DNA from 2 places in the Jiella sp. M17.18 genome. Region 2 is predicted to be linked to the other one. Evidence: predicted binding sites of a transcription regulator. Region 2 holds the regulator's gene; the other holds the start of a gene.
The links. Region 2 encodes HrcA, which represses chaperone genes, less so after heat shock. Its sites were predicted from a motif close to GTTAGCACTCNCNNNNNGNGAGTGCTAAC; they were not measured.
Positions count from the first base shown of each region.

Region 1 (10,774 bases), on a different contig from region 2:
GCCCACGGTGATGCGGCACCTGTCCGTGCTGGAGGAGGCCGGGCTGATCACCACGGCGAAGGACGGGCGGGTCCGCACCTGCGCCATCGTGCCCGAGGCGCTCGATCCGATGCGCACATGGCTCGATGAGCAGCGCGCCATCTGGGAAGCCCGGCTCGATCGACTCGATGCCTACGTGATGAAGCTGATGAAGGAGCGCGACAGATGATGCCGGATCTCGATGAAAAGACCGATTTGAGTTTCACCCGCACGCTCGCGGTGCCGCGGCACCTGATCTGGGAGTGCTGGACGAAGCCGGAGCACATTCCGCACTTCTTCGTCCCCCGTCCGCACAAGGTGACGAAAGTCGACATCGACCTGCGGGTCGGCGGCAGGTTCAACACGAGCTTCGCGGTCGACGGCACCGTGATGGACAATCATGGCGTCTATCTCGAAGTGGTGGAGGACGAGAAGCTGGTCTTCACCGATGCCTACACGGAAGGCTGGAAGCCGGCGCCCGACCCGTTCATGACCGCGATCCTGCTGCTGGCGGACGCGCCGGCCGGCGGCACGATCTACACCGCGATCGCCCGGCACCGGAGCCCCGAAAGCCGCAAGGCGCATGAAGAGATGGGCTTCTACGACGGCTGGGGCACGGTGGCGACGCAGCTGGAATCGTATGCGAAGGGCTTGCTCCCATGAGCGGCAGCTTCGCGACTCTGACCTTCGAGCGGGAGGTGGCTGCGCCGGTCTCCGTGCTCTGGCAGGCGTGGACCGCGCCGGCCGCACGCGCGGTCTGGGCCGCGCCGACGCCGGCGGTGACCGTCGAACATCTGGAGGCCGATACCCGCGTCGGCGGACGCGAGGTGTCGCTTTGCCGGCAGGCAGGCGAGCGCACCATCCGCTGTGAGGTCGGCTGGCTGGAGCTGCAGCCCGAGGCCCGTAGCGTGAACTACGAAGTCGTCGGCGCAGAAGGGCGGGCGCTATCGGCCGCGCTGGTCACGGCGGATCTCGCAGGCACAGGCGAGCGGAGCCGGCTCGTGGTGACGGTGCAACTGTCTTCTCTGGCCGAGAACATGGAGGCCGGCTACCGGGCGGGCTTCGGCGCTGCCCTGGGAAACCTCGCGGGCGCGGCGGAGCGGACCATGGTGCTGCAGCGGGTGATCCGGGCGCCGCGATCGCTGGTCTGGGGCGCCTGGATGAACCCGGAGACGCTGCCGCAATGGTGGGGGCCGGACGGCTTTTCCTGCGCAACGAAGCGGATCGACCTCAGGGCGGGCGGCGAATGGGTGTTCGACATGATCGCGCCCGATGGCACGGTCTTCCCCAACCACCATCGCTATGAAGAAGTCCGTCCCGAGGAGAGAATCCGCTATTCGCTTCACTGGGGTGAGAACGGGCCGAAGCATGCCGACGCCTGGGCCGCGTTCGAGGTTCGGGACGAGGCGACGGTGGTGACGCTCGGCATGATCTTCAGCACGGCTGCCGAGTTCCAGGAGGCGAGGGGCTTCGGGGCAGTCGAGCTCGGGCAGCAGACGCTGCGCAAGCTGGAGCGCTTCGTCGCGTCCCGATGAGTGCTGCCGCTTCCTGCCGGCTCGAGCAAGGTCGTCGGAACGGGCGGAGAGAGCCGGGGACGCAGGCCCTCCGGGGATCGGCGACAGAGGGAACGTGGCGGCTATGGTCGATCGCGATGACGCAAGAGCCGTCATCACGTGCTAACGAGGCTCCATGACCGACTGGAACGCCGACCTCTACCTCCGCTTCGCCGACGAGCGCACGCGGCCGGCCGCCGATCTCCTGGCGCGGGTGCGGCTGGAGACTGTCCGCCATGCCGTCGACATTGGCTGCGGGCCCGGCAATTCGACCGAGCTGATCGTCCGGCGCTTTCCCGATGCCGCCGTCGAAGGGATCGACACCTCGCCGGACATGCTGGAGAAGGCGCGGGCGCGGCTGCCGGGGGTGAGCTTCCGGCGAGCCGACGTGTCGGCCTTCCGGGCCGAGCCGCCGGCGGACCTGATCTTCGCCAATGCCGTGCTGCAATGGGTGCCCGACCACGAGCGCCTGTTCCCGCGGCTGATGGAGAGCCTTGCGCCCGGCGGCGTCCTCGCCGTGCAGATGCCGGACAATCTCGATCAGCCCTCGCACCGGCTGATGCGCGCGGTCGCGGCCGAGCCGCAGTTCGCCGCCAGGATCGGCGACGCGAACGCGGTGCGCACGCCGATCCCCTCGGTCGAGCAGTACTACGACCTGCTGCAGCCGCATGCGCGCTCGGTCGACATCTGGCGCACGACCTACATGCACGTGCTCCCAGACGCTCCGGCGATCGTCGAATGGGTCCGCGCGACTGGGCTGCGGCCGTTTCTGGAGCCGCTCGCCGAGCCCGAGCGGGCCGCCTATCTCGCCGCCTACACCGCGCGCATCGCCGCGGCCTATCCGCCGCGGGTGGACGGGCGGGTGATCCTGCCCTTCCCGCGCCTCTTCATCGTGGCGCAGCGGTAGCCCGGCTGGCCTGCGGCGACGGGGAGGTCTAGTCTCCGAGGCATGGCCGCCACCCCGCATCTCACCACCATCGGCTTGGACGCCGACGACACGCTCTGGCAGAACGAGGCGATCTTCCAGTTCACCGAGGCGCGCTTTTGCGAACTCCTGGCGGAGCATGCCGAGGGGGAGGTGGTCTCCGCCCGGCTGCTCGAGGCCGAGCGGCGCAACCTTTCCCACTATGGCTTCGGGGTGAAGGGCTTCGTTCTGTCGATGATCGAGACGGCGCTGGACGTCACCGACGACCGGGCCTCGGCCACAATCGTCCGGCAGATCCTCGATGCCGGCCGGGACATGCTCCAGCACCCGGTCGAGACGCTGCCGGGCGTTCCCGAGACGCTGGAGGCGCTGGCGAAGACGCATCGCCTCGTCCTGATCACCAAGGGCGACCTCTTCGACCAGGAGCGCAAGCTCGCCGCCTCCGGTCTCGGCGACTTCTTCGACGCGGCCGAGATCGTCAGCGACAAGACGGCCGGGACCTACGAGCGCGTCTTCGCCCGTCATGGCGACGGCCCGGGGCGGGCGATGATGGTCGGCAATTCGCTGAAGTCCGACGTCCTGCCGGCGATCGCCGCCGGCAGCTTCGGCGTCCATGTCCCGCATGCGCTGACCTGGGCGCTGGAGCATGCCGAGGCGCCGGAGAACGAGCCGCGCTTCCGCCGGGTCGAGCAATTCGCGATGCTGCGGGACGTCGTCGCCGCGCTCGGATGAGCGACGGCGTAGGCCATGAGTACCGCGCCGATCCCTGCTGCAGCCTCGCGCCGGTCGCCAGCCGGTTTTTCGGCGCTCAGCGCGGCCGGCTCACCCGTCTCAGCGTCAGATTGATCCGGCCGCCATTCTTCAGGAGCGTGGAGGTCGCGGGATAGATCCTGTCGACGCCGTGATAGACGAGCCGCCCCTCGCCGCCGAGGATGACGACGTCGCCCGAGGCGAGGCGGATCGAGGCCGTCTTGCCGCCCTTCGTCGTCTGGCCGATGCGGAACAGGCAGTCGTCGCCGAGCGAGACCGATACCACCGGGGCGGCGAGATCCGCCTCGTCGCGGTCCTGGTGCAGGCCCATCCGCGCGGTGTCGGCATAGAAGTTGACGAGACAGGCCTCAGGCTCCGCGTCGTAGTCGGCGACCTCGTGCCAGAGCCGCATCAGACTGTCCGGTATCGCGGGCCAGAGCGCGCCGGTGATCGGATGGGACGGCTGATAGCGGTAGCCGGCCTGGTCGGCGACCCAGCCGAGACTGCCGCAATTCGTCATCTTCACCGAGAACGGCTTGCCCGTACGCGGCATCACCGGCTGGAACAGCGGCGCTTGCGAGACCACCGCGCGGATCGCCTCGACCAGCGCCCGCTGCGCCTCCCGGTCGAGATAGCCGGGGATGTGTTTCACGCCTTTGGGGAGAATGGCCATGGCGGGTGAGCTATGACCGGTCGGGGCAAACGTCCAGCCGTCGCGGCGCGGTCAGAACGCGATCACCCGATCCAGCTCTCCGAGCGGCGACACGCCCGCGAGCAGCGCCCGCGCCTCCGCCGAATCCCGGTCCATCTGTTCGACCAGCGCCTCGGCGCTGGCGAACTTCTCTTCGCCGCGCAGGAAGCCGAAGAGCGAGACGTCGACCGTCTCGCCATAGAGGTCGCCGGAGAAGTCGAAGAGGAAGGTCTCGAACAGCGCCGCGCCGTCGTCGAAGGTCGGGCGGCGGCCGAAGCTCGCGACGCCGTCGTGGAGCGTCCCGTCGGCGCGGCGCAGGCGGACGGCGTAAATGCCGAACTTCAGCATCGTGTCGGGTTCGAGCGTGATGTTGGCGGTGGGATAGCCGAGCGTGCGGCCGAGCTGCGCGCCGGTCTGCACCGTGCCGCGGATCGTCCAGCGATAGCCGAACAGGCCGGCGGCCGCGGCGACATCGCCGTCCCGCAGCAGCGTCCGGATGCGGCTGGAGGAGACGGTCTCGCCGCCCTCGTCCTGGAAGGCCGGCACCAGCGTCGCGCCGAAGCGGTGCTTCTCGCCGGCCGCGACCAGCGTCTGCGGCGTGCCGCCCCGCTTGGCGCCATAGTGGAAGTCGAAGCCCGCGACGACATGCGAGGCCCCGAGGCAGCCGACCAGCACGTCCTCGACGAAGGCGTCCGGGGACAGCCCCGCGAAGTCCCGGTCGAAGCGCTGCTCGACCACGGCGTCGAAGCCGAGCGCCCCCAGGAGCCGCGCCCGCATCGGCGCCGGCGTCAGCCGGGCGACCGGCCGGTCCGGCGCAAAGACGCTGCGCGGATGCGGCTCGAAGGTCAGGCAGACGAGCGGGCGGTCCTTTGCTTCGGCGATCTCGCGCGCCACCGACAGCACGGCCTGATGGCCGCGATGCACGCCGTCGAAATTGCCGATCGCGACGACGCCGCCGGAAAGATCGGCCGGCAGCGGCTCGCCGCCGGGAAGGCGCGCGATCGCCGGACGCTTCATCCGAGCGCCGCCATGAAGTAGCGGGCCGACAGCCCCTTCTCGGAAAGCACGCGCGACACGACATCGGCGGCCGGGGCCGAGCCGAACTCGGCGCCGTGGATGCCGTGCGTGATCAGCAGCGTGTCGCAGCCGAAGTCGTTGGCGCCCTTGACGTCGGTCATCAGCCCGTCGCCGATGGCGAGGATCGCGGCGCCGGGCTCGACGGCGCCGGCCTTCATCGCCTGGCGGTAGATCGGCGGATGCGGCTTGCCGGCGAGTTCCACCGTTCCGCCGGCCGCAGCGTAGTCGCGGGCGAGCGCGCCGGCGCACCAGATCAGCCGCTCGCCCCGATGAACGACGATGTCCGGATTGGCGCAGATCATCGGGATGTCCCGCGCCTTCATCCGGGCGAGGAGATCGCGGTAGTCCTCCGGCGATTCTTCCTCGTCATGGTAAAGACCGGTCGCGACCGCCGCGCTGGCGTTGTCGAGCGCGTCTGTCCGCTCGACAGCGAGCCCGTCGAAGAGGTCCAGATCCCGCTCCGGCCCGATATGGAAGATCGGGCCGCCGGCCTCGGCGATCAGCGCGCGGGTCGCATCGCCCGAAGTGACCACCGCATCGTAGGCCTCGCCGGAGAGGCCAAATCCGGCGAGCTGGGCGATGACGCCCGAGGCCGGCCGCGGCGAATTGGTGAGGAGCACGACGGTGACGCCGCGCGCCCGCGCCGCCGTCAACGCCCGCTCGGCGGCCGGGTGCTTCTTCTCGCCATTGTGCACGACACCCCAGATGTCGCAGAAGATCGCGGCATAGTCGCCGCAGACCTCGTCGAGGGCGGCGAGCTTCCGGGGCTCTTGCGAATCGTATCGGTCCATGCGTTTTCCGCGGGAAGTTGCCGGTGGCCGAGGCGATAGAGGCGGGCCGGCGGCGGGTCAAGGCGGGCGAGCGGCCGCCGGGGAAGGTCCCGTCGCGGATGCGGATCAAGGCCGCTGCGCTGCAGGCGGCCTGCCACATAATCAGCACGGAAATTTGCTGACACGCGATCTTGACAGGAGCTGCCGCCCGTCACTATCTCCACCCTGTTAGCACTCTCGATCGGTGAGTGCTAAACTTGCTTCAGCCGGATGCCCGACGGGGTCCGGCGTTTCGTCCAACGAAGGGTTCAAACGAACATGGCAGCTGTGAACTTCCGTCCCCTGCACGACCGCGTCGTGGTTCGCCGGGTGGAGTCCGAGGCCAAGACCGCTGGCGGCATCATCATCCCGGACACGGCGAAGGAAAAGCCGCAGGAAGGCGAGATCGTCGCCGTCGGCTCCGGCGCGCGCGACGAATCCGGCAAGGTCGTCCCGCTCGACGTCAAGACCGGCGACCGCGTCCTCTTCGGCAAGTGGTCCGGCACCGAGGTCAAGCTGAACGGCGAAGACCTGCTCATCATGAAGGAATCCGACATCATGGGCGTCGTCGCGTAAGTCGCGGCCGTCCGATCGGTTCTGTTCCAGCAATTGACGAAACCCGAAACGGCGCGGCCTGCAAGGCGCGCCCTGGAGAGTTACGAACATGGCAGCTAAAGACGTAAAGTTCGGCCGCGACGCGCGTGAGCGCATGCTGCGCGGTGTCGACATCCTCGCCGACGCGGTGAAGGTGACCCTCGGCCCGAAGGGCCGCAACGTCGTCATCGACAAGTCCTTCGGCGCGCCGCGCATCACCAAGGACGGCGTCACCGTCGCCAAGGAGATCGAGCTCGAGGACAAGTTCGAGAACATGGGCGCCCAGATGGTGCGCGAAGTGGCCTCGAAGACCAACGACAAGGCCGGTGACGGCACGACCACCGCGACGGTCCTCGCCCAGGCGATCGTCAAGGAAGGCGCCAAGGCGGTTGCCGCCGGCATGAACCCGATGGACGTCAAGCGCGGCATCGACGCGGCCGTCGCCAAGGTCGTCGAGGCGCTCGGTTCGGCCGCCCGCTCGATCGACACCTCGGACGAGGTCGCCCAGGTCGGCACCATCTCGGCGAACGGCGAGAAGGAAATCGGCGAGATGATCGCCGCCGCCATGCAGAAGGTCGGCAACGAGGGCGTCATCACGGTCGAGGAAGCCAAGACCGCCGAGACCGAGCTCGAGGTCGTCGAGGGCATGCAGTTCGATCGCGGCTACCTCTCCCCGTACTTCGTGACCAACGCCGAGAAGATGGTCGCCGAGCTCGAGGACGCCTACATCCTCCTGCACGAGAAGAAGCTGTCCAACCTGCAGGCGCTGCTCCCGGTCCTCGAGGCTGTCGTCCAGTCGTCGAAGCCGCTGGTCATCATCGCCGAGGACGTCGAGGGCGAGGCGCTCGCCACGCTCGTCGTCAACAAGCTGCGTGGCGGCCTGAAGATCGCCGCCGTCAAGGCTCCGGGCTTCGGCGACCGCCGCAAGGCCATGCTCGAGGACATCGCGATCCTCACCGGCGGCCAGGTCATCTCCGAGGACCTCGGCATCAAGCTCGAGAACGTCACGCTCGACATGCTCGGCCGCGCCAAGAAGGTCTCGATCACCAAGGAAAACACCACCATCGTCGATGGCGCCGGTGAGTCCGAGCAGATCAAGGCCCGCGTCGGTCAGATCAAGGCGCAGATCGAGGAGACCACCTCGGACTACGACCGCGAGAAGCTCCAGGAGCGCCTGGCCAAGCTCGCCGGCGGCGTCGCGGTCATCCGCGTCGGCGGTGCGACCGAGGTCGAGGTGAAGGAGAAGAAGGACCGCGTCGACGACGCCCTCAACGCGACTCGCGCGGCCGTCGAGGAAGGCATCGTCCCGGGCGGCGGCGTGGCGCTGCTGCGCGCTTCGAACGCCGTGGACCTCAAGGGTGCCAACTCCGACCAGGACGCCGGCATCTCGATCGTGCGCAAGGCGCTGCAGGCTCCGGTCCGCCAGATCGTCACCAACGCCGGTGCCGAGGGCTCGATCATCGTCGGCAAGATCCTCGAGAACTCCTCGCTCTCCTTCGGCTACAACGCCGCGACGGGCGAGTATGGCGACATGATCCAGATGGGCATCGTCGACCCGGTCAAGGTCGTCCGCTCGGCCCTGCAGGACGCGGCTTCGGTCGCCGGCCTGCTGGTCACCACCGAGGCGATGATCTCGGAGGCTCCGAAGAAGGAGTCCGCCGGCGCCGGCGGCATGCCCGGCGGCATGGGCGGAATGGGCGGCATGGGCGGCATGGACTTCTAAGTCCCGCCACCTGGATCCATCCGGTTCCATCGAGGGGGGCTCGGCATCGCCGGGCCCCTTTTTCATTGGCGGGAGGCGACGGACCGCTCGGCCGGACGCGTCTTCGACGGCTGGCGCACACAACCGGTGCCGGCTACGGAACCCGTTTTGTTTTCAGACCGTTATTCTTTCGACACGGCAATCATGCCGAACGGAGGATTTTCCGATGGTCGACAAGAACGAAGTCAAGGGCGGCGCCAAGGAAGTCGGCGGCAAGCTCAAGGAAGCCGCCGGCCGCGCGACCGGCAACCGCGACATGGAAGTCGAAGGCCAGGCCGATCAGGTCGAGGGCAAGACCCAGAAGAACTACGGCAAGGTCAAGGATGCGGTGAAGGATCAGACGCACTGATCGCAACTCGTCCGTAAAGTCCGAAGGGCCGTCCTGCGACAGGGCGGCCCTTTCTTTGTTCCGGGACCTCCGACCGCGAGCCCGGAGCCACCGTCACGCGGTGCGTTTGTCCGGCGCCGGCCAAACACATTGTTCACGCCGAGGTGAGGGAACCTTTTGGCCGCCCGCTTGCCGCGTCCGGTGAAGTCGTTAGTTTAGACTTCATCGAAATTGAAAGCCGCGCCGACGAGCTGCGGCGTGATGCGGATGACGATGGCTCCTTGCAGCCGTCGACGGGAGGCGCCCTTGATCACCTTCACCCTGAACGGCGAGAAGAAGACCTTCGACGGCGACCCCGACACGCCGCTGCTCTGGGTCATCCGCGACGCCGAAAAGCTGACCGGCACGAAATACGGCTGCGGCATCGCCCAGTGCGGCGCCTGCACGGTGCATCTGGACGGCATGACCCGGCGCTCCTGCGTCACCCCCATCTCCAGTGTCGACGGCTCGACCGTCACCACCATCGAGGGGATCGACGGCAAGGAGGCGAAGGCCGTCCAGGCGGCCTGGCAGGCGATCGACGTGCCGCAGTGCGGCTACTGCCAGTCCGGCCAGATCATGTCGGCGGTCTCGCTGCTGCAGTTCAACCCGAAGCCCAGCGACGACGACATCGACGGGGCCATGGCCGGCAACATCTGCCGCTGTGCGACCTACAAGCGCATTCGGCAGGCGATCCACGACGCCGCCAAGACGCTGGAGGGCTGAGACCATGGGCATCCAGGCCATCAACACCACCCGCCGCGGCTTTCTCGCCGGCACAGGCCTCGTCATCGGCGTCGCGCTCGCCGGCCGGCACGCCCGCGCCGCCGAACTCATCCAGGGCGCCCCCGAGGGCGTCCAGGGGCCGCACGAGGACCTCAACGCCTTCGTTCGCGTCGCTCCCGACGGCACGGTGACCGTCCTCTCCAAGCACATCGAGATGGGCCAGGGGCCCTATACGGGCCTCACCACGCTGGTCGCCGAGGAACTCGACGCCGACTGGTCGCAGATGCGTGTCGCGGCGGCGCCGGCGGACGACGCGGTGTACAAGAACCTCGCCTTTGGCCTGCAGGGCACCGGCGGCTCGACTTCCATCGCGGAGTCTTATGAGCAGATGCGTAGGGCCGGCGCGACGGCCCGCGCGATGCTGGTCGCCGCCGCGGCGGACGCCTGGGGCGTGCCGGCCAGCGAGATCACCGTCGAGAAGGGCCGCATCCGCCACGCCGGCAAGAACAAGGAAGGCGGCTTCGGCGAGTTCGCCGACAAGGCCGCCACCATGGACGCGCCGTCCGACGTGAAGCTGAAGGACCCCAAGGACTTCACGCTGATCGGTACCGACCGCCACAAGATCGACACCGACGAGAAGACCAACGGCAAGGCGGTCTACACGCTCGACGTCCTCGCCGACGACATGCTGATCGCGATGGTCGCCCATCCTGACCATTTCGGCGCCACCGTGCGCGGCTTCGACGACGCGGCCGCGCGCAAGGTCAAGGGCGTGGTCGACGTGAAGGCGATCCCGCAGGGCGTCGCGGTGTTCGCCGAGAACACCTTCGCGGCGCTGAAGGGCCGCGAGGCGCTGAAGATCAACTGGGACCTCACCCATGCCGAGACCCGGTCGAGCGAGGAGATCTACGCCGACTACCGCAGCGGCTTCTCCGCCAAGGGACTTCAGGCGACCAACAAGGGCGACGTCGACAGCGCCTTCTCCGGCAATGGGATCACCAGCCTCGACGCCGAGATGATCTTCCCCTTCCTCGCCCATGCGCCGATGGAGCCGCTCGACGCGGTGCTGATCCAGGCCAAGGACGGCTCGATCGACTGCTACAACGGCGCGCAGTTTCCGACGCAGGACAAGGCGGCGATCGCCGACGTGTGCGGCGTCGACGCCTCGAAGGTGCGCGTCAACATGCAGCTCGCCGGCGGCTCCTTCGGCCGCCGCGCGCAGTTCGGCTCGCCCTACATGCGCGAGGCCGCCGCGGCGTTCAAAGCCTCCGGCATGAAGCGCCCGATGAAGCACATGTGGACGCGCGAGGACGATATCCGCGGTGGCTTCTACCGCCCGATCTACGTCCACTCGATCAAGGGCGCGATCGACAAGGACGGCAACATCGTCGCCTGGGATCACAAGATCGCCGGCCAGTCGATCATGAAGAAGAGCGATCTCGACGAGACCACTGTCGAGGGTGCCGCCGACATGCCCTATGCGATCCCGAATCTTCGCGTCG
Region 1 covers NZ_JBFTEH010000011.1:39,209-49,982, reverse strand. The annotation lists gene AB5S17_RS18535 (ArsR/SmtB family transcription factor) at 1-208, shown strand, start outside; gene AB5S17_RS18530 (SRPBCC family protein) at 205-681, shown strand; gene AB5S17_RS18525 (SRPBCC domain-containing protein) at 678-1,553, shown strand; gene tam (trans-aconitate 2-methyltransferase) at 1,708-2,478, shown strand; gene AB5S17_RS18515 (HAD family hydrolase) at 2,521-3,228, shown strand; gene AB5S17_RS18510 (alpha-ketoglutarate-dependent dioxygenase AlkB) at 3,305-3,919, opposite strand; gene AB5S17_RS18505 (bifunctional riboflavin kinase/FAD synthetase) at 3,971-4,954, opposite strand; gene AB5S17_RS18500 (TIGR01459 family HAD-type hydrolase) at 4,951-5,805, opposite strand; gene groES (co-chaperone GroES) at 6,103-6,399, shown strand; gene groL (chaperonin GroEL) at 6,488-8,140, shown strand; gene AB5S17_RS18485 (CsbD family protein) at 8,346-8,528, shown strand; gene AB5S17_RS18480 ((2Fe-2S)-binding protein) at 8,814-9,272, shown strand; gene AB5S17_RS18475 (molybdopterin cofactor-binding domain-containing protein) at 9,277-10,774, shown strand, end outside.
Region 1: the regulator HrcA is predicted to act here: its motif matches at 6,012-6,040, upstream of groES (co-chaperone GroES).

Region 2 (10,774 bases):
TCGACGCGGTGATCTCCGAGATGCGCGGCTCGCGCGTCTCCGAGCGCCAGGGCCGGGTGATCGACCAGGACTCCGGCGCCTCGATGGAAGAGAAGAAGCAGGAAGGCTATTTCTGATGACCAGCGCACTTCGCGACCAGCGCCTTCCCGACGAGGCCGACCGGGCGACGCCCTCCCCCGCGGCCGCGCTGGAGGACGAGACCTTCGCCGGCCCCGCGCCGGATCAGGCGGACACCGAAAGCCTTCCCGTCGTCGATCCGCAGGCGCACATGCAGCCGCTGGTCTCGCCGGCGGAATCGCTCCTGCGCTTCATCACCTGCGGCTCGGTCGACGACGGCAAGTCGACGCTGATCGGCCGCCTGCTCTACGAGACCAACGCGGTCTTGGACGATCAGATGGAGGCGCTGAAGCGCGACTCGAAGAAGTTCGGCACGACGGGCGAGGACCTCGACTTCGCGCTGCTGGTCGACGGCCTGTCGGCCGAGCGCGAGCAGGGCATCACCATCGACGTCGCCTATCGCTATTTCTCGACGGGCGGGCGCGCCTTCATCATCGCCGACACGCCGGGGCACGAGCAGTACACCCGCAACATGGCGACGGGCGCGAGCCAGGCCGAGCTCGCGGTGATCCTCGTCGATGCGCGCAAGGGCATCCTGCCGCAGACGCGGCGGCACTCCTTCATCACCTCGCTCGTCGGCATCAAGTCGGTGATCGTCGCGATCAACAAGATGGACCTCGTCGACTTCTCCGAGGAGCGCTTCGCGGCGATCCGCCGGGACTACGAGGCGATCCTGCCGGCGCTCGGCTTCACCGACGTCACCTTCGTGCCGGTGTCGGCGAAGAACGGCGACAACATCGCCAAGCGCTCCGAGAACACGCCCTGGTATGACGGCGAGACCCTGCTGGAGCGGCTGGAGAGCGTCCAGCCGGAGACCTTCGACGCCGCCGCAGAGCCCTTCCGCCTGCCGGTGCAGTGGGTCAACCGGCCGAATCTCGACTTCCGCGGCTTCACCGGCACGATCGTCGGCGGACACATCGCCAAGGGCGACCCGATCGCGGTCCTGCCCGGCGACCGGCGGAGCACGATTAAGGGCGTCTACGGCCCGAATGGCGAGGTCGAGGAGGCCGGGGCCGGCGAGGCGGTGACGCTGACGCTCGCCGACGAGATCGACGTCTCCCGCGGTGATGTACTGGTCGCGCCCGGCGATGCCGTCGCGGTCGGCCGTGGCTTCGAAGCCGACCTTCTCTGGATGGTCGACCGGCCGCTGGTTCCCGGCGGGCGCTTCGTGCTGAAGCTCGCCTCCAGCCAGACGCCGGCAAGCGTGCGGTCGCTCGACGCGGCGGTGGACATCCATTCCTACGAGGAGAAGCCGGCGAACGCGCTCCTGATGAACGAGATCGGCAAGGTGACGATCGCCACCGACCGGCCGGTCGTCGCCGCGCCCTATGCCGAGAACCGGGAGCTCGGCTCGTTCATCCTGATCGACGCGATCACCAACGAGACGGCGGCGCTCGGCGTCGTGCGGCGCGCGACCCGCGAACCGGCTGCCGGCCGGGACCCGGCAGGGGCTTCCGCGGCAGCCGCGACGGCGGCGCCGCAGAGCCTGCCCCGGCGCCTCGCCACGATGTGGCTCGGGGAGGCAGCCAACGCCCCTGTGGAGCGGCGGGACGCGATCCTGCGCGCCCGGATCGCCGGGTCGATGCTGGTGGCATTCCTGGCGCTCCTGTTCGGGATGGAGTTCGGCCTGATCTTCGTCCTCGCCCTCCTGGACTTCGCGCTCCGGCCGTTCCTCGCGGTCGCCTTCGGCGCCAGCCAGGCACCGGAGCCGAAGCGGCCGGACGATCCGACGACGGTGGGTGACGGAGGCGGCATATGAGCCGGGAGCCGAACCTGGAGACCTGCGCCGGCAGCGCCTGCCTCGACGGCCGCGGGTTCCGCCCGATCGGCGGCGAGCACCGGGCCTACCACCCGCCGGTGCCGGTGCTGCAACTCGCGCTGCTGGCGGGCGCCGTCGCTCTCTGCCTCGCCTTCACCGCGGGGCTCCTCGGATAGGGCGATCTTGAGGAGGCGAGACCGGCGGAACCGGCTCGCGGGGCATTTCCGGTCCGGACGGCAGCCGCGCTACGCGTCGAGTTCGCGCGCTTCGGACGGCAGCATGATCGGGATGCCGTCGCGGATGGGATAGGCGAGCTTGGCGGCCCTGGAGATCAGCTCGTTCCTCTCGCGGTCGTAGACGAGCTGCGTCTTGGTCAGCGGGCAGACCAGGAGTTCCAGGAGCTTGGGATCCGGCTGTCCGGCCTTCTGGCGGTCGTTCATCGTCGTCTTCCGTCCTGGCTGTCGCTGCGATGGTCTCGGCGCCGCCGATGTCTAGCGCCGAACGGGCCGCCGGCAAAGACCGGCATCCTGGCCCGCCTATTGCAGCGTCCGCGGCGCCCCGTCGTCGCCCTCGCGCGCCAGCGCGATCTCGGTGATGGCGATCAGCGTCTCGGCCCGCGTCTTCAGGTCCGGGGCCTCGAGCAGCGCCTGCTTTTCCGCCGCGCCATAGGGCGACATCATGCACAGCGCGTTGACCAGCGTCTCGTTCGAGGCGCGGCTGACGGAATCCCAGTCCGCTTCCAGCTGGTTGGCCTCGAGATACTGCCGGAAGGTCTTCAGCAGCGAGTCGCGGTCGACATCGCCGGCACCCGCGCCGAAGTCGAGGTCGGAGAGGAAGGCCGCGATCCGGCAGCACCGATAGGGCTTGTGCCGGTGCAGTTCCTCGACCACGCGGAATCGCGCGATCCCGTGCAGGTTGATGATGTAGCGGCCGTCGCCGGTCTCGGTCAGCGAGGTGATGCGGCCGAGGCAGCCGACCTGGCAGAGTTCCGGCTCGCCGTCGGAGCGCTGGGCGCCATCGAGGCGCGGCTGGATCATGCCGATGATGCGATCGGAGCCGACGGCATCGTCGATCATCGCGATGTAGCGCGGCTCGAAGATGTTCAGCGGCAGCTGTCCGCCCGGCAGGAGCAGCGCCCCTCCGAGCGGAAAGACCGGCGCCACCGCCGGAAGGTCGGACTCGTCCGTGTATGTGAAGTTGCCCGCCTGAACCAATCGCCGCCTCCGTGACACTCCTCTCGCATTTGGGAGCCGGACGAGCGATCTCAAGAGAGCGGCGGGCGACTGCGGCAACCCGCGCACTGGCGACCGATCGCCGGCCGCGCGGGCCGATCCGTCAGGAGAACAGGAGCGACGACAGCCGGCGGCGCGCTTCCTTGGTGGCGGGGTCGCTCGGCCCCCAGGCCTCGAAGAACTCCAGCAGCTTCTTGCGCGCGCCGTCGTCGTTCCAGCTGCGGTCGCGCCGGATGATCTCCAGGAGATGGCCGGCCGCGGTGGCGCGGTCACCCTTCGCCTGCGCGATCAGCGCCAGGTCGTAGCGCGCCTGATGGTCGTCCGCGTCGCCCTCGATCCGCGCCTGCAGCTGTGCCGGGTTGCCGAGCTCGGCGATCTCCTCGGCGAGCTTGAGCTTGGTGCGCACGGCCGCGACCGCCGGGTCCTCCGCCTTGTCGGCCGGCACCTGGTCGATCAGCGCCTTGGCGCGGCCCGCATCGCCCGCCGCGATGTAGCACTCGGCAAGACCCGCCGTCGCGCCGGGATGGCCCGGCTCGTGCTGCAGGATCGCGCCGAAGAGCTGCGCGGCATTGCCGGCGTCGCCCTGCTCCAGAAGCGTGTTCGCCTCCGCCAGCGCCTCGGCGATCGGGTCGTCGCCCGCGCCGCCCTGCCCCTTCGTCAGGCGGTCGATGAAGGCCTTCACCTCGCTCTCCGGCAGTGCGCCCATGAAGCCGTCGACCGGCTGGCCGCCGACGAAGGCGAAGACCGCCGGGATCGACTGGACACCGAGCTGGCCGGCGATCGCCGGATGGTCGTCGATGTTCATCTTGACGAGCTTGACCTTGCCGCCGGCCGCCTTGACGACCCGCTCGAGGATCGGCGTCAGCTGCTTGCACGGGCCGCACCACGGCGCCCAGAAGTCGACGAGGACCGGCTGGCGCCGCGATTCCTGGATCACGTCGGCGGAGAACTTCGCCGTCGTCGTGTCCTTGATCAGGTCGGCCGGAGCCGGCCCCGCGGCAGCGCCGAAGCCGGAGAGGCCGGCGGCCGGTGCCGGGCCTGCGGCAGGCCGGGCGCCTGTCGCCCCACCCGTGGTCGTGGTCTGCCGGCCGTAGCCGCCCGAGGAATTGCCGTAGGGATTGTTGCTCATCGGTCTTGCCCGTCGCCGTCGGTGTCGGTGGCCTCGAGCCCGATGACGAGCGGCTCGTGGCTGGTGGATCGGAAGAACGCCATGAGATCCGCCGTCGCAATCGTCGTGGTCGCTTCGTTCGTCAGCGGATGGCAGTTGACCATATCGTATGCGAGCAGCCGCTCATCAAGCACGACGTTGACGGCGCCCTCGGTGTCGTTGAGGACGCCGAAGGCGGTGACCGAGCCGGGCGTGACGCCGAGCCGCTCCTGCATCGCCTCGGCGCTGGCGAAGGACAGCCGCCCCTGCGCGCCGATCCGCTTGTGCAGCCCCTTCAGGTCGACTTCGGTGCCGTGCTCGGCGACGACGAGGAAGATGCGGCCCTTCTTGTCCTTGACGAAGAGGTTCTTGGTGTGGGCGCCCGGCATGGCGCGGTGGATGTCCTGGCTCTCCGCCACGGTGAACACCGCGGGATGGTCGACGGTCGTCACGGCAATGCCGAGGCCGTCGAGATACCGCATCAGATCGTCTCGCCCTGCCGCCACGGCCCCAGTCCCCATCGCGTTCCAAGTTTACCCGCCATAGCGGAAACGGCCCGCGATGCGAAGGGTCCTCGGCCGCAGGAAGATGCATCCGTCGCGCCGGGCTCGGGCGGACGATGGCCGGGGCCGGGGGTCGCGGTCGGGCGGAAACGCTGGGCGACAGGGCGCGCCCGCAAACGGCTGCGGACCCTCGACCGGGGGAGCCGAGGGTCCGCTCTCATCATGCCGGCAAGCGCGGGGCGGGACTCGGCGGCAGATGGTCCGAGGGTCGGCGTGGGAGACGCCGCCCGGGGATGCGACGGCGATCGATCGTTCGCCGATGAAGAGAACATAGATGCCGGCCGGCCCCGGCGCTGTGACGTCGGTCACAGGTGAAACCGCTCGTCCGCGCCTCTTTTCCCCCGCGATCCGCCTGTCTATGAAGCGGGCGGCACCGCCCTTGAAGACAATCCGGGAGCTCGAAATGGCAGAGGCACGGCGGATCGACGGCAAGGCCGTCGCGGCGCAGATCGTCGAGAGGGTCAAGGCGGAGACCGCGCGGCTGAAGCGCGAGGCGGACGTCGTGCCGGGGCTCGCCGTGCTGATCGTCGGCGAGGATCCGGCAAGCCAGGTCTATGTCGGCTCCAAGGCGAAGATGGCAGCCGAGTGCGGTTTCAGGTCGGAGAAGTTCACGCTGCCCGCTGATACCAGCGAGGCGACGCTGCTCGACCGGATCGCCGCGCTGAATGCCGATCCCGCCATTCACGGCATTCTCGTCCAGCTGCCGCTGCCGAAGCAGATCGACGAGGCGAAGGTCATCGAGGCGATCGACGCTAACAAGGACGTCGACGGCTTCCACCTCGTCAATGTCGGCCGCCTGTCCACCGGCGCGCGAGGGGCCGGCTTCGTGCCCTGCACGCCGGCGGGATCGATGCTCCTCATCCGCAGCATCCTCGGCGACGACCTCTCCGGGAAGACCGCCGTCGTCGTCGGCCGCTCCAACATCGTCGGCAAGCCGATGGCACAGTTGCTGCTGGCGGCCAACGCCACTGTGACGATCGCCCATTCCCGCACCAGGGATCTTGCCGGCGTCTGCCGCGGCGCGGACATCCTCGTCGCCGCCGTCGGGCGGCCGGAGATGATCACCGGCGACTTCGTCAAGGACGGCGCAGTGGTGATCGACGTCGGCATCAACCGGATCGCCGCGCCCGAGAAGGGCGAGGGCAAGACCCGCCTCGTCGGCGACGTCGCCTACGCCTCGGCCGCTCAGAAGGCCGCGGCGATCACGCCGGTGCCGGGCGGCGTCGGGCCGATGACCATCGCCATGCTGATGGCGAACACGCTCGTCTCGGCCTGTCGCGCCGCCGGTCTGGAGCCGCCGCGATTCTGAGCGCATAGTCGCGTTCGGAGCGCCGGCCATCCGGCGCGCCCCACACGGACGCGCCGAGAACGATCTGGATCGGCAGCGTCCCCACCGAGGCGGGTTGCGCAGATGGCGCTGGCATTGTCCTACACCCATGTCGACAGTCCGGTAGGCCCGCTGCTGCTCGCCGGCGACACCGAGGCGCTGCATGTCCTGCGCTTTCCCGGCAGGCACGGCGCCGCCGCGCCGCGGCCGGAGTGGCGGCAGGACGCGGAGCCCTTCCGCGAGATCGAGCGCCAGCTGGCTGCCTATTTCCAGGGAGAGCTTCGGCGCTTCGACGTGCCCTTCCATCTTCGCGGCTCGCCGTTCCAGGAACAGGTCTGGCGCATCCTCGCGGAGATTCCCTTCGGCGAAACCCGCAGCTACGGCGCGATCGCGGCCATGGTCGGTGCGCCGGGAGCGGCTCAGGCCGTCGGGCGGGCGAGCGGCGACAATCCGCTTCCGATCATCCTTCCCTGCCACCGCGTCATCGGGTCGGACGGCTCGCTCACCGGCTTCGGCGGCGGCTTGCCGGTAAAGCGCTTCCTGCTGCGGCTGGAGGGAAACGCGGCCGGCGCCGAACCCGCCCAGCTCTCGCTGTTCTGAGGCTTCCGCCCGAGCCGGCCCCTCGGCCGGAATCGGCGCGATCGACAGCGGCCATCCCGTAACGGAAGAGGCGCCGGACGATCTCGCCCGGCGCCTCCCCGCATTCTTCGATCGGCATCGATGACCGCAGCGGCCGCATCAGGCCGCCGGGTGCCTCAGGCGGCGCTGCCGGGCTCGCCGGTCGCGCCCTCGCGCGTTTCCTGGGCGGGCTTGGCCTCGCCGGCCGCCTGCTTCGGGCCGCCCTTCGACACGCCGACCATGGCCGGCCGCAGCACGCGGTCGCCGATGGCGTAGCCGGCCTGCACGACCTGGACGACCGTATTGTTCGGCACCTGCGGGTTGGGAACCTCGAACATCGCCTGGTGGAAGTTTGGGTCGAAGCGCTGGCCCTCCGGCTCGAGCCGACGGACGCCGTGCTTTTCCAGCGACGCGAGCAGGCCGCGCTCGGTGACCTCGACGCCCTCGATGAGGCCCTTCAGGCCGGAGGATTCGTCCTGCCGGTGCTCCTGCGGCACGGCGTCGAGCGCCCGGTTCAGATTGTCGGCGACCGACAGCATCTCACGCGCGAAGCTCGTCACGGCGTAGGTGCGCGCATCCTTGATCTCGCGCTCGGTGCGCCGGCGAAGGTTCTCCATGTCCGCCGCGAGACGCAGCATGCGGTCCTTCACGTCGGCGTTCTCCGCCTCGAGCGCGGCGATCCGCTCCTGGTCGGCCTTGGCCGCAGCGTCACTGTCGGCAAAGCCGCTCGCCGGCGCATCGGCCGCCTCGCCGCCATTGCCGTTGGCGGCCGCCTGGCGCTCTGCGGCCTCGGCTCCCGCCTGCCCGGGCTTGCCCTGCGGGCCGAGCTTGTCCTCGTCGCGCTTGCCGGTCTCGCTCGTCATCCTGATATCACCCCGTCTTCCTGCTTTGGAGCCGCAGCAGGCCGTGCCGCCACCTGATGCGGCGGCCTCGGCCCTGCAGCACGAATTCGTTATCGCTGCCGGATATCGAATTGCGGCGCCGAGAAATCAAGCCTTGCCGGACGCCGAGCCGCGCGTCAGCAGCCGCGAGACGATCCGCGCGGTGTAGTCGACCATCGGCACGATGCGCCGGTAGTTGAGCCGCGTCGGGCCGATCACCCCCACCGCGCCGATGACGCTCTCGGTGCCGCCCCTGTAGGGCGCAACGACGAGCGAGGAGCCGGAAAGCGAGAACAGCTTGTTCTCCGAGCCGATGAAGATCCGCACGCCCGAGCCGGTCTCGGCGAGGCCGAGCAGTTCGATCATGCCGCTCTTGGTCTCGAGGTCGTCGAACAGGAGCCGCAGCCGCTCCAGATCCTCGGCGGCAGTGACGTTCTCCAGAAGGTTGGCGCGTCCGCGCACGATCAGCCGCGCCGGCTGGTCGGCCGAGGCCCCGGACCAGACCGCGAGCCCCCGGTCCACCAGCTCGCGCGAAAGCGTGTCGAGCGCGCTGGCGGTCTCGTCCTTCAGCCGCGCGATCCGGTCCTTCGCCTCCGATAGCGTGCGGCCCACCACGTGGGCGTTGAGGAAATTCGCCGCCTCCAGGAGCTGCGACGCCGTCACCCCGGCCGGCAGGTCGAACAGCCGGTTCTCCACCTCGCCGTTCGCTCCGACGAGGACGGCGAGCGCCCGCGTCGGCTCCAGGCGGATGAACTCGATATGCTTCAGCCGGAGATCCGACTTCGACGTCAGGACGATGCCGGCCCCGCGCGACAGGCCGGACAAGAGGTTGCTCGCCTCGGTCAGGAGCGAATCCATCGGCCGCCCGTCGCCGATGAGCCGCACCTTCTCCTCGATCTCGTCGCGCTCGGAAGGCGCGAGGTCGCCGACTTCCAGGAAGGCGTCGACGAAGAAGCGCAGGCCGAGCTCGGTCGGCAGCCGGCCGGCCGAGACATGCGGCGCGTAGATGAGGCCGAGCGTCTCGAGGTCGCTCATCACGTTGCGGACCGAGGCCGGCGAGAGCGAATTCGTCAAGAGCTTCGACAGCATGCGCGAGCCGACGGGCTCGCCGAGGTCGAGATAGCTTTCGACGATCAGCCGGAAGATCTCCCGCGCCCGCTCGTCGAGAACGGCCGCGGACGCATTGGCCAAGTCACTGACGGGCATGCGCAAATCAGTCATGGCGAAAGCCGGTTGGGGTCATGCCGTCAGTATAGGGAGGCTTGGCGCGCTCTGGAAGAGGTTGCGCAGGCGCGCAGACGCCGGATAGGCCGCCGGCAAGGCTTTCGGCGGCACCGCTCGTCCGATCCGAGCGCTGCGGAGCGGACCGAACCGGCGCCTTCGCAGGCCCCTCTCCATCGACCCGTTCGAAGAAGGCCACCGGCGTGACGCTGAAAATCCGGCAGATCTCGTAGAGCCGGCCCGCGCCGATCCGCATCGTCCCGTCCTCGAAGCTCTGGATCTGCCGAGGCGTCAGGCCGAGGACCGATCCGAGTCGGGCCTGCGACAGGCCGGCGGAGATGCGGATCTCGCGCAGCCTTTGCCCGACGCAGACGTCGATCGCGCGGTACCTTTGCATGCCGGGCCTTTCGAGGCAGAGGCGAGGAACAGGAGCAACCAAGGAGGTCGCCGCGACAGCCTTCGCAGCACGCACGTGTTGCGGAATCTGTGGGGGCCTTTGCGGGCTTCGTGCGAGACGGCTTGTCCGGACGCAATAGGCATTCGCGGAACAAGGCGTCCGGAGGCCCTCACATCATCGTGTCGACCGGCGTGAAGCGCGTCGCTTCCTTGGGTCGCGCCCCTTGAGCGACTTCCGCGAAGGTCGTTTGATTGACGGATCAGTCAGGTTCTCTATGCTGCACCGCATGTCCAGTCTGACCACACGACGAGCCGGCCGCAGCGGGGCCGAGAAGGAACGGCGCGAGGCGATGATCGCCGCGGCCGTCGGCGCCATCGAGGAAGCCGGCACGCTGGAGGTGACCGTGGCGGACATTGCCGCACGCGCTTCCGTCTCCCCCGCCCTCGTCCACCACTACTTCGGCACCAAGGACGATCTGATGATCGCCGCGATGCGCCATCTCCTGCGCAACTTCCGCGCCGGCGTGACCCGGCGCCTGCGGGCGGCGCAGACGCCGCGCCAGCGGGTGAGTGCGATCGTCGAGGGCTGCTTCGACGAGGGCCAATTCACCCGCGAGACCATCGCCGCCTGGCTGGTCTTCTATGCCTATGCCCGCCGCTCCGGCGAGGCGGCGCGGCTGCTCCGCATCTACTTCCGCCGGCTGGAGACCAATCTGGTCTCGGCGCTCTCGCCGATCGCCGGCGTGCCGGCCGCAACGCGGATCGCCGCGGCCGCCGGCGCGATGATCGACGGCGTATGGCTGCGCCAGGCCCTCACCCCCCTGACCCAGCCGGATCCGCGCGCAGCGGCGGCCATGATCGAACGGTTCATCGACGCGGAGATCGCCCCATGACGACCACCATCGATGAAGCCGATTACGTCGTGGTCGGTTCCGGCTCCGCCGGTTCCGCCCTCGCCTACCGCCTGTCGGAGAGCGGCAAGTACGAGGTGCTTGTGATCGAGGCGGGGGGCTCGGACGCCGGGCCCTTCATCCAGATGCCGGGCGCCTTGTCCTTCCCGATGAACATGCCGCGCTACGACTGGGGCTACAAGGCCGAAGCCGAGGACACGCTGGCCGGCCGGCGCCTCGTCACGCCGCGCGGGCGGGTGATCGGCGGCTCCTCCTCGATCAACGGCATGGTCTATGTGCGCGGCCACGCGCTCGACTACGCGCATTGGGCAGAACAGGGCGCGGCCGGCTGGGCCTATGCCGACGTGCTGCCCTACTTCAAGCGGATGGAGAACTTCCACGGCGGCGCCGGGCGCGGCGTCGACCCCGCCTGGCGCGGCACCTCCGGCCCGCTGGACGTCAAGAACGGCGACATGAAGAACCCGCTCTACGACGCCTTCGTCGAAGCGGGCCGGCAGGCCGGCTATCCCGTCACCGAGGATTACAACGCCCGCCAGCAGGAGGGCTTCGGCCCGATGCAGCAGACCATCTGGCAGGGGCGCCGCTGGTCTGCCGCCAACGCC
Region 2 covers NZ_JBFTEH010000006.1:88,166-98,939, forward strand. The annotation lists partial or broken gene cysD (sulfate adenylyltransferase subunit CysD) at 1-116, shown strand, start outside; gene cysN (sulfate adenylyltransferase subunit CysN) at 116-1,876, shown strand; gene AB5S17_RS12830 (hypothetical protein) at 1,873-2,052, shown strand; gene AB5S17_RS12835 (Trm112 family protein) at 2,122-2,316, opposite strand; gene AB5S17_RS12840 (LON peptidase substrate-binding domain-containing protein) at 2,413-3,090, opposite strand; gene trxA (thioredoxin) at 3,212-4,237, opposite strand; gene AB5S17_RS12850 (prolyl-tRNA synthetase associated domain-containing protein) at 4,234-4,737, opposite strand; gene folD (bifunctional methylenetetrahydrofolate dehydrogenase/methenyltetrahydrofolate cyclohydrolase FolD) at 5,222-6,127, shown strand; gene AB5S17_RS12860 (methylated-DNA--[protein]-cysteine S-methyltransferase) at 6,230-6,745, shown strand; partial or broken gene grpE (nucleotide exchange factor GrpE) at 6,901-7,557, opposite strand; gene hrcA (heat-inducible transcriptional repressor HrcA) at 7,753-8,865, opposite strand; gene AB5S17_RS12875 (helix-turn-helix domain-containing protein) at 8,858-9,262, opposite strand; gene betI (transcriptional regulator BetI) at 9,549-10,154, shown strand; gene betA (choline dehydrogenase) at 10,151-10,774, shown strand, end outside.